One region of the Nocardioides campestrisoli genome, then DNA from elsewhere that is predicted to be linked to it. Evidence: riboswitches for the same ligand, from Rfam matches in the RefSeq annotation. Region 1 holds a riboswitch; the other holds the start of a gene.
What was found. A riboswitch is a leader RNA that binds a small molecule or an ion and turns the genes downstream of it on or off. The one in region 1 is predicted to bind thiamine pyrophosphate.
Positions count from the first base shown of each region.

Region 2: linked by a shared signal. The riboswitch ahead of H8838_RS05465 (thiamine phosphate synthase) and the one ahead of H8838_RS17400 (thiamine ABC transporter substrate-binding protein) in region 1 are both predicted to bind thiamine pyrophosphate.

Region 1 is NZ_CP061768.1:3,681,090-3,688,644, forward strand. It holds gene H8838_RS17390 (ABC transporter ATP-binding protein) at 1-145, opposite strand, end outside; gene H8838_RS17395 (ABC transporter permease) at 147-1,802, opposite strand; gene H8838_RS17400 (thiamine ABC transporter substrate-binding protein) at 1,799-2,860, opposite strand; TPP riboswitch at 2,852-2,971, opposite strand; gene H8838_RS17405 (sulfotransferase) at 2,978-3,931, opposite strand; gene H8838_RS17410 (alpha/beta hydrolase fold domain-containing protein) at 3,957-4,943, shown strand; gene H8838_RS17415 (hypothetical protein) at 5,021-6,340, shown strand; gene H8838_RS17420 (hypothetical protein) at 6,312-6,965, shown strand; gene H8838_RS17425 (hypothetical protein) at 6,975-7,160, opposite strand; gene H8838_RS17430 (LysR family transcriptional regulator) at 7,254-7,555, shown strand, end outside.
Region 2 is NZ_CP061768.1:1,137,585-1,145,139, forward strand. It holds gene H8838_RS05445 (carboxypeptidase regulatory-like domain-containing protein) at 1-576, opposite strand, end outside; gene H8838_RS05450 (winged helix-turn-helix domain-containing protein) at 845-1,420, shown strand; gene H8838_RS05455 (NAD(P)-binding domain-containing protein) at 1,456-2,571, shown strand; gene H8838_RS05460 (PLD nuclease N-terminal domain-containing protein) at 2,600-3,079, opposite strand; TPP riboswitch at 3,213-3,323, shown strand; gene H8838_RS05465 (thiamine phosphate synthase) at 3,321-3,926, shown strand; gene thiO (glycine oxidase ThiO) at 3,923-4,981, shown strand; gene thiS (sulfur carrier protein ThiS) at 4,978-5,175, shown strand; gene H8838_RS05480 (thiazole synthase) at 5,202-5,978, shown strand; gene H8838_RS05485 (thiamine phosphate synthase) at 5,975-6,550, shown strand; gene thiD (bifunctional hydroxymethylpyrimidine kinase/phosphomethylpyrimidine kinase) at 6,547-7,335, shown strand; gene H8838_RS05495 (DUF1707 SHOCT-like domain-containing protein) at 7,345-7,555, shown strand, end outside.

The DNA.
Region 1 (7,555 bases):
TCCCGCACCCCGAGGGGCCCAGCACCGCGAGCACCTCGCCGGCCGGCAGGTCCAGCGAGACGTCGACCAGGGCCGGCTTGCCGTCGTACGCCGCGCAGGCACCACGCAGGGAGAGCGCGGGCCGCAGATCCTCCTCGTCGGGCATGTCAGAAGGCTCCCACGCTCGGCACCCGCAGCCGCTCCACGGCCAGCACGACCAGTGCGGTGGTGGCCGCGAGCACCACCGAGGCGGCCAGCGCCATCCCGTAGTTCATCTCCCCGGGATGGCCGATCAGCTGGTAGATCACCACCGGCAGCGTCGGGTTCTCGTCCCGGGCCAGGAAGGAGGTGGCACCGAACTCCCCCAGCGAGACGGCGAAGGCGAAGCCGCTGGCGGCCAGCAGCGGCTTCCACACCACCGGCGCCTCGACCGTCAGCCAGGTGCGCAGCGGTCCGGCACCCATCGAGGCGGCGGCCTGCCGCTGCCGGTCGTCGATCCCGGCCAGCACCGGGACCAGCGTGCGCAGCACCAGGGGGAGCGCCACCAGCGCCTGGGCGATCGGCACCAGCCACGGGGAGTCGCGCAGGTCGACCGGGGGCCGGTCCAGGGCGATCAGGAAGCCGAAGCCGAGCGTCACCGCCGAGACGCCGAGGGGCAGCATGAACAGCGCGTCCACCGTGGACCGGAGCCGGCGCTCGGTGCGCCCGTGGGAGCGGCGGGTCACCACCACCGCGAGCAGCAGGCCGAGCAGCAGCGCCATCCAGGTGGCGTCGACCGCGACCCGCAAGGACGTGGCCAGCGCCTCGGTCACCGGGACCAGCAACGCCCGGTCCTCCCCGGTGCCCGAGAGCGCGCGGTAGTTGTCCAGGCTCCAGCCACCGCGCACCCGCAGCGACCCGGCGACCAGGGCGGTCAGCGGGGTGGCGACGAAGACCAGCAGCAGCCCGGTGACCAGCAGGGCCGGCACGTCGGCCGCAGCGGGCCGCCGCGGCCTCGGCACGGCCCGGCTGAGCGCCGTCGTGGTCGCCCGCAGCCGACCGGTGACCAGCAGCAGGCCCGCCACCACGACCAGCTGGAGCAGGGAGAGCGCCGCCGCGGCCTGCAGGTCGAAGAGGGTGGTGGTGAGCAGGTAGATCTCGGTCTCCACCGTGGCGTAGCGGACCCCGCCGAGCGTCAGCACGATGCCGAACGCGGTGGCGCAGAAGAGGAAGACCACCGAGGCCGACGAGACGATCGCCGGGCGCAGCGCGGGCAGGGTCACCGTGCGCAGCACCTGCCAGGGCGTGGCGCCGAGCGCCGCGGCCGCCTCCGCGGGCCGCGGGTCCAGGGACTCCCAGGCCGCCCCGACCCCGCGCACCACCACGGCGGCGTTGAAGAAGGCCAGGCCCAGCACGATCGCCACCGGGGTGCCGTCCAGGCCCAGGCCGCCCAGCGGGCCGGAGTCGGCGAGCAGCTGGCGGAACGCCACGCCGACCACCACCGTGGGCAGCACGAACGGCACCAGCAGGGCGGCCCGGACCACCCGCCGGCCGGGCAGCCGGAGCCTGGTCAGGGTGTACGCCGCGGGCAGGCCGAGGGCGAGCGAGAGCAGCGTCCCGGCCAGGGCGGAGCCCAGGGTGAAGGCCAGCACCCGGTGCACCCGGGGGCGGCCGAGCACCTCCAGCACGCCGCCGAGGTCGAGGGACCCGTCGTCGAGGAAGCCGCGCGACACCATGGCCGCGACCGGCAGCCCGAAGAAGACCCCGAGCACCAGCAGCGGTCCGGCCGAGAGCCCGGCCAGCACCAGCAGCCGGCGCGTCGCAGCCCGCCGGCCCGCGCTCACCGGGTGGTGATCTCCGTCCACTGCTGGAGCCACTGCTCCCGGTTGGCCGCGATCTCCTCGGAGTCGACCTCGAAGGGCTGCTCGGGCTGGACCGCGTACTCGGCCCACGCGTCGGGGAGCTCGACCGTCGGGTCGACCGGGAAGACGAACATCGACTCCGGCAGCGCCGCCTGCACCTCCGGGCCGGTGAGGAACTCGACCAGGGCCCGGGCGCCCTCGGGGTTCGGGGCCCCGTCCAGCACGCCGGCGTACTCGACCTGGCGGAAGCAGGTCTCCAGCAGCGCGCTGGTGGTCGACCGCTTCTGGCCCTCGGCCACGGTGAAGGCCGGCGAGGAGTCGTAGGAGAGGACGATCGGGCGGTCGCCGTTCTCGCCGCCCTGGGTGAAGTCGGTGTAGTAGGCGTCGCTCCAGCCGTCGACGACCTTGAGGCCGTTGTCCAGCAGCTCCTGCCAGTAGTCGGGCCACTCGTCGCCGAAGGCCGCCACGGTGCTGAGCAGGAACGCCATCCCCGGCGAGGAGGTGGAGGCGGCGGGCACGACGGTGAGGTCCTCGTACGCCGGCTTCGTCAGGTCCTGCAGCGTCCGCGGCGGCTTCACCTCGTTCTTGTCGAACCAGGTGTCGTCGATGTTGAGGCACACGTGGCCGACGTCGACCGGGACCAGGCGGTCGGCTCCGTCGGCGAGCGCGTACTCCTCGGCGCCGGGCGGCAGCTCCACCTCGACCGGGGCGAAGACCCCCTCGTCCAGCACCCGGGAGGCGAAGGTGTTGTCGATCCCGAAGGCGACGTCGCCGGTCGGGTTCTCCTTGGTCAGCGCGAGCTTGGCGCTCAGCGCGCCGGCGTCGCCGGAGGCCCGGACGATCAGCTCCTGGCCGGTCTGCTCGGCGAACTCCTCGAGCAGCTCCTCGGGGAGGGTGAACGAGTCGTGCGTGACCAGGATGACCTCGCGGCTGCGCTCGGGGCCGGACTCCTCCGCGCTGGTGGTGCCGCCGGTGCTGCAGGCGGCGAGCAGGCCGAGGCCCACCACCCCCACGGTTGCGAGCAGGGCAGGACGCTTCACTTTCTGACTCCCTTCGCCGGTGCTAACCGGTGCAGGTTCGGAGGGTCTGCGGGCTCTCCCGCACTCTCAGCACGTGGCGTCGCGACGCCGGGTGCTCCCCTGTCTGGTGGTGCCAGCCTACCGGTAGCCGAACCGGCGCAGCAGCGGCCACGCCATCGCCGTGACCAGCCGCCGGTCGCCCGGAGCCATCGCGGCGCGCCACTCCTCGTCGGCCCGCAGCTCGGTGGGCCCGGTCCGGAACCGCATCGGGTTCCCGGCCACCGAGTGGCACGGCCCGAGGTCGACCTCGGGCGGGCCGGCGGCACCGCCCCCGCGCACCGGCAGCTCCGGCGAGCCTGGGAGGTCGAGCGCCCGCCAGGCCTCGGCCAGCGCCGCGGCAGGATCGGCGACCAGGTCCTCGTAGCGCATCCGGGTCAGCGGGACGCCGCGCCAGGCCAGCGCCTGCACGGTCAGGTTGCCCGAGAGCCACAGCCCGGTGCTGCGCGCCGGGGAGAAGCGCGGCATCGGCTCGCCGCCGGCCTCGGGGCGGGCCACGGTCTTCGCCCAGGAGTAGGCCACGCCGCGCGCGTCGCGCACCACGTGCAGGACGCGCAGGTCCAGGTCGTCGCGGTGGCTGAGGGTGAGCGCGGTGGGGATCTCCTTGCTGGAGTCGACCAGCACCCGGGCGCCGCCGACCTGCTGGGCCGCGGCGTAGACGGCGCGGAAGTGGCCGGCGTACTGCTCGACCTCGGCGCGGGTGCCGGGGTCGGGTCTGCGGCGTGCGGTGCGCGGCATCCGGCGCTGCCGGTCCACCCGCTCCCGCAGGTACGCGAGCCGGTCGAGGTCGACAGCCTGCCAGCCGCCGAAGGCCCGCGCGCCCACGGCCGTCCAGAACGGGCACGCGGAGAAGGCCGCGCCGCAGGCGCAGAGCTGGTCCTCGTGCAGACCCCGCTCCCAGAGGTGGACCACCTCCCCGAGCAGGGTGACGCCGGGGAGCTCGCCGAGCAGCCGCTCGAGCAGGGTGGAGCCGCTGCGTCCCCAGCCGGCGAGGTAGACGACGGTCGGGTCCTGGTCGCGCGTCTGCCCCCTCATGGTGGCCAGAGCCTAGGGTGCTCGCGTGCCCGCCGTCTCCCGTTCCCCGGTCGATCCGACCCTGTTCGACCCGATCCCGCGTCCCAGCTTCCGGCACCGGCTGCTGGTCCGGGCGCTGCCGGTGGTCCGCCGCAGCGGCGACCTCACCGACCCCGAGGCCGAGCGCCGGCGGGTGCTGGCCCGGCGGCGTGCGGAGCCGGCGGGGCTGCCCACCTGGGCGGTCCCCGGGTTCACCCGGCGGTTCGCGGTCGAGCGCGACGACTCCGCCGGCTTCCCCAGCTGGGTGGTCACGCCCCGGGCCCGAGCCGCGGGCACGAGTCCCGGGCTCACGGTCCTCTACCTGCACGGCGGCGGGTACGCCTTCGGGCTGGACCCGTTCCACCTGCGGTGGGTCTGCCGGCTGGCCCGGGCCACCGGTGCGCGGATCGTGCTGCCGGACTACCCGCTGGCCCCCGAGCACACCTGGCGCGACTCCCACGAGGCGCTCGTCGGGCTCGCCGGCCGGTACGCCGTCCAGGCGGCGGAAGGCGGCGGCGAGCTGGTCCTGGCCGGTGACTCCGCCGGCGGTGGCTACGCCCTCTCGCTCGCCCAGGCCATGCGCGACACCGGCGGGCCGCGCGCCGCGCGGACGGTGCTGATCTCGCCGTGGGTCGACCTCGCCGGCACCACCCCGGAGGAGACGGCGCAGGCCACCGCCGGGGACCCGTGGCTCTTCGTGGGCAAGATCGACGCCTACGCCGGCTGGTGGGCCGGGTCGGAGGCGGACCTGCGCCGGCCCGAGGTCTCGCCGGGGCTGGGCTCGCTGGCCGACCTGCCGCCCACGCTGCTGCTCGGGGGCACTCGGGACACCCTGCTGCCCGGCTTCCGGCTGCTGGTCCGTCATGCGGCGGAGGCGGGCTGGGAGCTCACCAGCGTGGAGGAGCCGGGGCTGCTGCACGTCTACCCCCTGCTGCCCCTGGTGCCCGAGGCCGACCGGGCGTTCCGCCAGGTGCTGGCCTTCCTGGCGCGCTGAGGTTCCAGCAGGTCTCAGCAGGTCTCAGGGTCTGGTCGTCCTGGCACCATCACGAGCGGTGCGGCACCCTGTCAGCCATGTCCGACCCGCGACCCGGCACGCTGCCCGGCTCCGTACGCCGTGGCGCCGCGGTCGCGGGGGCCACGCTGGCGGTCACCGGCGCGGCCTCGCTGCTGCTGGCGTGGCTGATCGCCACGGCGTCGATGACCTTCGGGCAGCTCCTGACCACGGCGGGCGTGCTGCTCGCAGGCGCGTTCGGTGCCGGCGTCGACGGCAGCATGAGCGGCAGCTTCGTCGTGGTCGGCGGCACCGCCAGCGGGAGCGCGACCGCGGTCCCGCTGACCCTGACCCTGCTGGCCGGGGCCACCGCCGTGCTCGCGTTCCGCCGCGTCAGCCGCGACGTGCCGCACACCGGGGCCGCCACCCCTCTGGTCGACGCCGCGGTCGCGGCCGCCCTGGTCGCCGTCGGCGTCCTGGTGGTCGCCCTGCTGGCCCGGACCGGCTCCGGCGGGATCCTGGTCGCGCTCGACTGGATCGCCGCCCGCGACGCCGACCAGGTGCGCGGGGACGCGGGGGTGGTGCCGTGGCGCGCCCCGCTCGGGGCGTTCGCCCTGATGCTCGGGGTGCTCGGGGTGCTGGCCGTGACGACGCTCGGCGAGCGGCTCCGGGCCCCGGTGCACGGCCTCGTCACCCTGCTGCTCCTGCTGCCGGTCGCCGGGGTGCTGGGGGTGCTGATGCTCGCCGGTGGCGACCCGGCGCCGACCGGGGACGTCTCCGTCGAGGCGGCCAGCGGCGTCGGCCTGGGCCTCGCCGCCCTGGCCACCTGGGGGTTCGCGGTGCTCGCGCTCGGAGCCCTGGGGCCGGCCGGCTACACCGTGGACGGCTCGGCGTCCGGCGACCTGGAGGTCACCCTCGGCGCGTTCCACTCCCGCCTGGGCCACTGGACCGACTCCGAGCCGGGCCTGTGGGCCGCGATCCCGGTGGCGGTCCTGGTGCTCGGGCTCAGCGCGTTGCGCGTGGCCCGCTCCTCGACCGACGTACGCCGGGTGCCGGGGGACCTGCTGCGCTGGCTCGCGCTGCTCGCGGTGGTGCTGCCCGGCCTGGCCGTGGTCTCCCGGCTCTCCGGCACCGGCCGGGTGGCCGGGCAGTCGTGGGGGGAGGAGGGGCGCGGCGAGCTCACCGGGACGCTGGGGCTCGACCTGTGGCCGGCGACGCTGCACCTGCTCGCGCTCGCCGGCGCGGTGGCGCTGGTGGTCGGCCTGCTCGCCCGGGCCAGGGGGCGGCGACCCGGCGATCGCTTGTCCGCACCCTCGGACCGACGCACACTGGAGGAGACGTCTGTGACACCGGTCACGGGAGGTTCCTCGGATGGACACCCTGCTCCCCCACACCCGTGAGACCCATCGGGCCCTGGCAGCGCGGCTCGACCAGGCCGAGCGGGCCCACTCGATGAGGGATCCGCACGAGGGCTACCCCGCCGTCGACACCTTCCTGACGATGGCGGCGCGGCACACCGCCGCGAGCCACGCCGTGCTGGTCCCCGCGGCCCGGCGCAAGCTGGACCACGGGCAGGAGATGGCGCGCGAGCTGGTCGAGGAGAGCCGCCGGTTCGAGCTGACGCTCAACCAGGTGAAGGCCAAGCTCTACGGGTCGCCGTACGCGCAGCGCCGGAGCTGGCGGTCGCTGTGGTCCGACGTACGCCGGGAGTTCGAGTACGTCTCCCGGATGGAGGAGCGGGTGGCCGGGGAGCTCGCTGCCAGCCGGGTCGACGAGGACCCCGACTGGAGCGCGATGCTCTACCGGGTCGAGCTGCACGGCCCGGCCCGCCCACTGCCGTGGATCCCGAACCGGGGCGTCCACGGGCACCTGGCCCGGACGCTGGCCGCCCGGGTCGACGGCTGGGCGGAGGGCTGGTGGGCCACCGAGCCGCGCACGCTGGCACCGGACCCGGACGAAGAGCCCCAGCCCTCGGAGGAACAGGCGTCCCCGAGGCACAACGGCCGCCGGAAACGGCGCCGCTGAGCGTGCGGCTCAGGCGATCAGCTCGACCTCGCCCCGCGAGGCCGACCCGTCGCGCATCAGGTGCCGCTGCTCGGCTCCGCACCAGCAGGTGAAGGTCAGCTCCGGACCCGCCGGCGTCGCGGTCACCGCGTGCGCCTGGCTGGGGAAGATGAGCTGGACCTTGTGGCAGGCGGTGCAGGGGTGGGTGAACAGCATGGGAACCATTCTCCGCAATGACTCTGCATAGGGGTAGCCTTTCTTTTCTTTGGCTCCCCTAGGTCATCCCTATGCATGCGTACGCTGTGGCCCATGCTCTCGCTGCACCAGCTCACCTGCTTCCTGGCCACCTACGAACGCCGCTCCATCACGGCGGCGGCCGAGGACCTGGGGTACGCCCAGCCGTCGGTCTCCGAGCAGGTGCGCAGCCTGGAGAAGTCGCTCGGCGTACCGCTCTTCCACCGGGTCGGACGCGGCGTCGTGCCGACCGACGCGGGCGACGAGCTGCGGCCCTACGCCGAGCGGGTGCTGGCCGCCGCGGAGGACGCCCTGCGCGCGGTGCAGAGCACGGTCTCGCTGGAGACCGGCACGATCCGGTTCGGCATGTTCGGCAC
Region 2 (7,555 bases), 1.7 Mb from region 1:
GTCGATGTTGGCGATCACCAGGCCCTCGCCGGTGACGCCGCGCTGGCTCCACACGTCGTCGGCGTTGATGTTGGCCAGCCCCCACTCGACGGCGTCGACCTCCCGGACCTCGCGGCCCTTGGTGGGCTTCTCCAAGGCGTACTCGACGGTCGGGTAGAGACCCAGCACCTCGGGGGCCCGGGCGATGCTGCTCACCAGTGCGGTGTCGCCCGCCTCGACCCGGATCGCGTTCGTGGCCCAGAAGCTCCGGTGGGCGACGCCCTCGTCGTCGAGCAGCTCCCGCACCTCCTTCTGCTGCTGGTCGGCGGCGCTCGTCAGGGCCTTCCGCACGGCCTCACCGCGCGCGGCCCAGCCGCGTACCTGCGAGGCGGCGCTCAGGTCGGCCTGCTCGAAGCGGATCCAGAAGGTCGCCTCGCCCTTGGCCTCCAGCTGCTGGGCGAGCTTGGGCCGGATCTTGTCGCCGATCTCCGGAGCGGGCTGACCGCCGGGCGATGCGCCCGGGCCGGCCTGGGCGGCTGGGACGGTGAGGAAGAGTGCGCCGGCGGTCGCCAGCACGGTGAGCAGGCCGGCGAACATCGTCCGGTGGGACGGTCTCCGGCCTCGAGATCGGTGCGTTGACATGGTGGTCCTTCCCGAGAGTGGACCGGTCCTCCGACCGGTCCTGTCCAGAACCTAGGCAGCGTGTCGCCGGGCCGACTACGCGCGCATCCGGTCAATTCGTCGTCGATCCGGGCGATATGCGGGCAACTCGGCAGTAGGTGCGGATTCGTGCGCCGGGACGTCGTAGTGCTTGACCATTCCTGCGTGCGCGGCGAGGCTGAGAGCGCAGGGGAAAGGAAGGGCCATGTCTCTCGCTCGGGGAGAGGAAGCCCTCCACGAGACGACGCCCGCGTCGTCGCGGCCGCCCAAGGCCGTGGTGATCGCGATCGCCTACTCGCTGGAGGAACGGCTGCGCGTCGCCAGCCTGTTCGGCGACCACGTGTCGGTCCTGCTGGTGTCCTCACGGGAGGAGGCCGTCGCGCTGCTCACCGCCGAGGACCCGCCGGGAACGGCGCGCCCCGAGTCGCCTGAGCGCCCTGGGTCCTCGGACTGTGGCCTCCTCATCGACTCCGACCGGCGTACGGCGACCTGGCGCGACCGAGCGGTGCCGCTGTCCCCGCTGGAGCACGACGCGCTGCGCTGCCTGCTCTCGGACGTGGGGCGCACGTGGACCTTCGAAGAGCTCCACCAGGACGTCTGGGGCAACGACCACCTGGGCGACCGCTCCGACATGCAGTCGGTGGTCAAGCGGCTGCGGCGCAAGCTCGGCTTCCTCGACGCCCCGCTGCAGGTGCAGGCCATCCGGGGCGTGGGCTTCCGGCTGGTCCGGGCGGCCGCCGCCGTCGACGAGGGGCGCGCCCACGTGAGCGAGAGACCCTGAGCAATAGAACGCCCGCTCGCGGCGTTCGCCCTGATGTGGAACCGCATGACGCCCTGCTCGACTCCCCGCTCGACTCCCTGGTGATCGGCGCGGGTCAGGCGGGTCTGGCCGCGTCGTTCCACCTCGCGCGCCTCGGGATCGCGCACCTGGTGCTCGACTCGGCCCCGGCCCCCGGTGGCGCCTGGCAGCATCGGTGGGAGTCGCTGACCATGCAGGACGTGCACGGCGTCGCCGACCTGCCCGACGCCCCGGCACCGCCCCGCTCGCCCCTGCCCGCCCGCGAGGTCGTGCCGGCGTACTTCGCCGACTACGAGCGCCGGCACGCGCTGCCGGTGGTGCGGCCCGTGCGGGTCGACCGGGTGGAGAGCGAGGGCGAGCTGCTCGTCGTACGAGGCCACGGCCCGGCCGGCGAGCGGTCCTGGCGCACCCGGACGCTGGTGAACGCGACCGGGACCTGGACCCGCCCGTTCGTGCCGTTCTACCCGGGCATCGCCTCGTTCGCCGGCGAGCAGCTGCACACCGCGCACTACCCGGGTGCCGAGCACTTCCGCGGCACCCGGGTCCTGGTCGTCGGAGGCGGCGCGTCCGCCGTCCAGCTCCTCGGCGAGCTGGCCCCGGTCACCGACACCCTGTGGGTCACCCGGCGTCCTCCCGTCTGGCGCGACGACGACTTCGACGCCGAGGCCGGGCTGGCGGCCGTCACCCACGTCGAGGAGCGGGTCCGGCAAGGCCTGCCGCCGACCAGCGTCGTGGGCGTCACCGGCCTCGCGCTGCGCCCCCAGGAGCAGCGGGCCGCCAGGCTCGGCGCCTACCGGCGGCGCCCGATGTTCACCTCGATCGAGCCCTGGGGCGTGCGCTGGGAGGACCCGCCGCCCGGTGCGCCCGCCCGCGAGGAGGTCGGCGCCATCCTCTGGGCGACCGGCTTCCGGGCGGCCGTGGACCACCTGGCCCCGCTCGGCCTGCGGACTCCCCAGGGAGGGATCCAGCTCGTGCACGTGCCGGGCAACGTGCAGGGCGCCACGACGGCGGTCCGCGACCCTCGGGTGCAGCTCGTGGGCTACGGGCCCTCGGCGAGCACGATCGGCGCCAGCCGCGCCGGGCGTGCCGCGGCGAGCGCCGTACGTCGTCGGCTGGCGCCGGCGCTCGCCTGAGCGCGCCGGTCGGCCGGGGCAGCTGGACTCAGCTCGCCGCCGGGTCGCCGTCCGGAGCGGGGTCGCCGTCGGGAGCCTCGTCCGGGGCAGCGTCGCCGGCCCCATCCTCGGCGCGGCGACGCTCCTGCCGCTCCCGCCGCTCGGCCTCCTCCTGCTCGCGCTTGCGCCGTTGCTCGGCCTGGTAGCGACGCCGCTGCTCCTCGGCCCGCCGACGCACCTGTGCCAGGAACTCCTCGTCCGAGGTGCCGTCGGTGGCCGCGGCGCGTCCTGGCCGGTCGTACTCCGGGAACTGCGGCACCGCCCGCTCGCCGGGGGAGCGCCGGGGCGTCACCGGCCGGCCTGCGGCCAGCCAGGCCACCGAGCCGACCACCGGGAAGAAGAGGATCAGCAGCATCCAGCCGATCTTGGGCAGGTGGCGCACCTCGTCGTCCTTGCTGGTGATCGCCTCCACCAGGCAGTAGATCGAGAGCACCAGCGGCACGACGTAGAACAGGACGATGCGACCCATGAGACCCCTCGGAGACGTGTGCACAGAGACGTGCGCACAGAGACGTGCGCAGCCAGTGTGGACAGGATCGTAGGGCCCCGGGCCCCGGCGCGCACCGCTCTGGACACCCCTGCGCGCCTTCGTTATCGTCGTCGACGTCCACCACGGGAGCTCGCGGCAGCGAGCTGAGAGGGAGCTGGAGCCGCTCCGACCGTCGAACCTGATCCGGGTCATGCCGGCGAAGGAAGCGTCAGGAGCTCCCGTGTTCGTACCCGTGTTGCTGCCACGTCTGTTCTGCCTCGTCTCTCCGGGGGACGACCTCTCCCTGTTGCCCGACCTCGTCGCCGCGGGGGTCGACGGCTTCCAGGTCCGCGACAAGACCGGGACCGACCGCGAGGTGCTCGCCCTGGCCCAGCTGGTGGTCGGCGCGGTGCGTCCCGGTGGCGCCCAGGTGGTGGTCGACGACCGGCTCGACGTGGCGCTGGCGGCTGGCGCGGACGGCGTGCATCTCGGCGCCGACGACCTGCCGGTGGCGGCGGCCCGCCGGGTCGCGCCCGACCTGGTGGTGGGCGCCACCTGCCGCTCCCGCGACGACGTGCTGCGCGCCGCCGACGCGGGGGCGACGTACGCCGGCTTCGGACCCGTCTGGGCCTCGGGCAGCAAGGCGGGGCTGCCCGCTGCCCTGGGTCCGGAGGCGGTGACCCGCGCTGCGGGGGTGCTGCCGCTGGTGTCGATCGGCGGGGTGGACGCCGCCCGGGCCGGGGCCGCGCGCCGGGCCGGGGCGCACGGGGTGGCGGTGATCGCCGCCGTCTGGGGCGCGCGAGATCCGGTGGCGGCCGCGAAGGAGCTGGTGGCGGCGCTGCGATGAGCAGTGTGCAGTCGACCGGAGTGCGGGCGAGCGGTCTGCGGGTCCGCGTGCTCGGTGCCGGGATCGTCGGGCTGACGTGCGCCGAGGAGCTGGTACGCCGTGGCCACCGGGTGAGCGTGTGGGACCCCGCGCCCGGCAGCGGGGCCTCGTACGCCGCCGCCGGGATGCTCTGCCCGGCGGGGGAGACCTGGCACGGCGAGACCGACCTGCTCGAGACCGGCCGCGCCTCCGCCCGGCTCTGGCCCGCGCTGGCCGCCCGGCTGGGGGTGCGGCTGGACACCGCGGGCACCCTGCTGGTCGGGCACGACGCGGGCGACCTGCAGGAGGTGGGTCGGCAGGCCGGGCTGCTCGAGGCCCTGGGCGAGCCGGTCGAGCCGGTGGACCGCCGGGCGCTGGCCCGGACCGAGCCCTGCCTGGGCCGCGCCGCCGGCGGGTTCCGGCTGCCCGAGGACCTCGCCGTCGACCCGCGGTCCGTCGTCCGCGCCCTGCTGGCCCGGCTCGGCGACGCCCTGTGCCGGCGCGGTTGGGACCTCGCACGCGACCCGGCGCCGGGCCCCGACCACGACGCGGTCGTGGTCGCCACCGGGGCGCGGCTGCCGGCGCCGTTCGCGGGGCTGGTCCGCGGGGTGCGGGGTGAGGTGCTGCGGGTGCGCAGCGACGACCCGCCGCGCCACGTCGTACGCGGCCTGGTCCGTGGTCGCCCGGTCTACGTGGTGCCCCGCGCGGACGGCGAGCTGGTGGTCGGGGCGACGGTCGAGGAGCACGACGCCGCGCCGGAGGTGACCGCCGGCGGGGTGCACCGGCTGCTCGACGACGCCCGGACGCTGCTGCCGGGCCTGGACCGGGCGACCTGGCTGGAGGCGACCGCGCGGGACCGGCCCGGCACCCGGGACAACCGGCCGCTGGTCGGCCCCACCCACCTGCCCGGCGTGCTGCTCGCCGCGGGGCACTCGCGCCACGGCGTGCTGCTCGCGCCGCTGACCGCACGCCTGGTCGCCGACCACCTGGAGTCGGGGACCGTCCACCACCCCTGGGACCCGAGGAGGAACCCGTGAGGATCACGCTCAACGGACACGAGGTCGAGGCGCCGGACGGCGACCTCGCCGCGCTGCTGCGCTCCCAGGACGCTCCGGCGACCGGGTGCGCCGTGGCCGTCAACGGCCGGGTCGTGCCCCGGGCCGCGCACGCCGGCCACCCGGTGCGCCCCGGCGACGTGGTCGAGGTGGTCCGGGCGGTGCAGGGCGGATGAGCACAGGGGGGATGAGCACAGGGCGGATGAGCACGGACGGCGACCCGCTGGTCATCGCGGGGGAGGAGCTGGCGTCGCGGTTCCTGCTGGGCACCGGCGGCCTGCCCCGGCTCTCCCTGCTGCCCGCGGTGCTGAGCGCGGCCGAGCCCGGCCTGGTCACGGTGAGCATGCGCCGTACGTCGGGCACGGGCAGCGGCGGCCTGTGGGCGACGCTGCGCGAGCACGGTGTGCGCCTGCTGCCCAACACCGCCGGCTGCACCAGCGCCCGGGAGGCGGTGCTCACCGCGGAGCTCGCCCGCGAGGCGCTCGGCACCGACTGGGTCAAGCTCGAGGTGGTCGGCGACGAGGAGTCGCTGCTGCCGGACGCCGTGGAGCTGCTCGACGCTGCCGAGGAGCTGGTGGGCCGCGGCTTCACCGTGCTGCCCTACGCCCCGCCCGACCCGGTGGTGGCACGGCGGCTGGTCGACGCCGGCTGCGCCGCGGTGATGCCGCTGGGCTCCCCGATCGGCTCCGGCCAGGGCGTGCTGGACCCCTGGTCGCTGGCGGCGGTGGTGGCCGGCGTGGACGTGCCGGTCGTGCTGGATGCCGGGGTCGGGACGGCCTCGGACGCGGCGCTGGCGATGGAGCTGGGCTGCTCCGCGGTGCTCGCGGCCTCGGCCGTGACCCGGGCCGAGGACCCGGTGGCGATGGCGCGGGCACTGCGTCTGGGCGTCGAGGCGGGCCGGGCCGCGTGGGGCGCCGGACGGATCCCGCGGCGCGCGGTGGCGCGTGCGTCCAGCCCGGTCGAGGGGAGGATCGGATGAGCGGGTGCGCACCGCCGCGGGTGGTGGTCCTCACCGACGCCGCCCAGCTGCCGGCCGGGCGCGACCTGCTGGGGACCGTGCGGGCCTGTCACCGTGCCGGGCTGGAGGCGGTCGTGGTGCGTGAGCACGACCTGGAGCCTGGGGCGCGGTCCGACCTGGTCGCCGCACTGGCCGCGCTGCCGGGGCTGCGGGTGGTCTCCTCGCGGGTCCCGGACCCGGCCGCCCACGCTGTGCACCTGGCCGCCTGGCAGCCGGCTCCCGGGCACGGTCCTCCGTGGGGACGCTCCTGCCACTCCGCCGCCGGCGTCGCCCGGGCCGCGCGCCAGGGGGCCGGGTGGGCGACGCTGTCGCCGTACGCGGCCACGCCCAGCAAGCCCGGCTACGGGCCCCTGGTCCCGTCCGCCGCGTACGCCGGGCACCCGGTGCCGGTCTTCGCCCTGGGCGGCGTCGACCCGGGCAACGCCGCGTCCGCGCTCCGGGCCGGCGCCTGGGGGGTGGCGGTGATGGGCGCGGTGATGCGCGCGGCAGATCCGGGTCGCGTGGTGGCCGCGCTCCGGGAGGTCGTGCGGTGAGCAGCCCGCCCGTGGTGCTGACCGTCGCCGGCACCGACTCCGGCGGCGCGGCGGGGATCGCCGCCGACCTCGCGACCATCGGGCACCTCGGTGCGCACGGGGCCTGTGTGGTCACGGCGGTGACCGCGCAGGACACGCTGGGTGTGCACGCCGTCCACCCGGTGCCGCTGGAGGTGGTCGCCGCCCAGCTCGACGCCGTGCTGGAGGACCTGCCGGTGGCCGCGGTGAAGACGGGCATGCTGGGCAGCGCCGAGGTGGTCCGGCTGGTCGCGGAGAGGGTCGGAGGCGTCGGCCTCCCCCTGGTCGTCGACCCCGTGCTGGTCGCCACCAGCGGAGCCGTGCTGGGGGACTCACTGGTGGTCGCCGCCTACCGCGAGCACCTGCTGTCCGTGGCGACCGTGGCCACCCCCAACACCGACGAGGCGGCCGCGCTGGCGGGGTGCCGCGGCACCCCGCGCGCGCTGGCCGGGCTGCTCGCCGCCCGCGGGCAGCCGGTCCTGCTGACCGGTGGCGACTCCGGTGCCGACCTGCTGGTCGTGCCGGGCTGCGACCCGGTGCTGCTGCGCCACGACGCCGTGGTGACCAGCAACGACCACGGCACCGGGTGCACCCACAGCGCCGCCCTGGCCACGTTCCTGGCGCACGGGGCGCCCCTGGCCGAGGCGGCGGCGCTGGCCGCGACCTACACGGCCGGCCAGCTCCACGCGGGGCGCCGGTGGCGACTGGGCCGGGGGAGAGGGCCGGTGGCGCACACGGTGGTCCCCCAGGAGCCCGGCTCTGGGTAACCTCTGGGCATGGATCAGTCTGACCCGTCCCGTCTGCGCGTCTCCGACCAGGACCGGCACCAGGTGGCGGAGGCGCTGCGCGAGGCGGCGGCCGAGGGGCGGCTGGACCTCGACGAGCTGGACGAGCGGCTCGAGGCGGCGTACGCGGCCAAGGTCTACGCCGACCTGCTGCCGCTCACCGCCGACCTGCCCGGGGCCACGCCGGTGCTGCGCTCCGAGC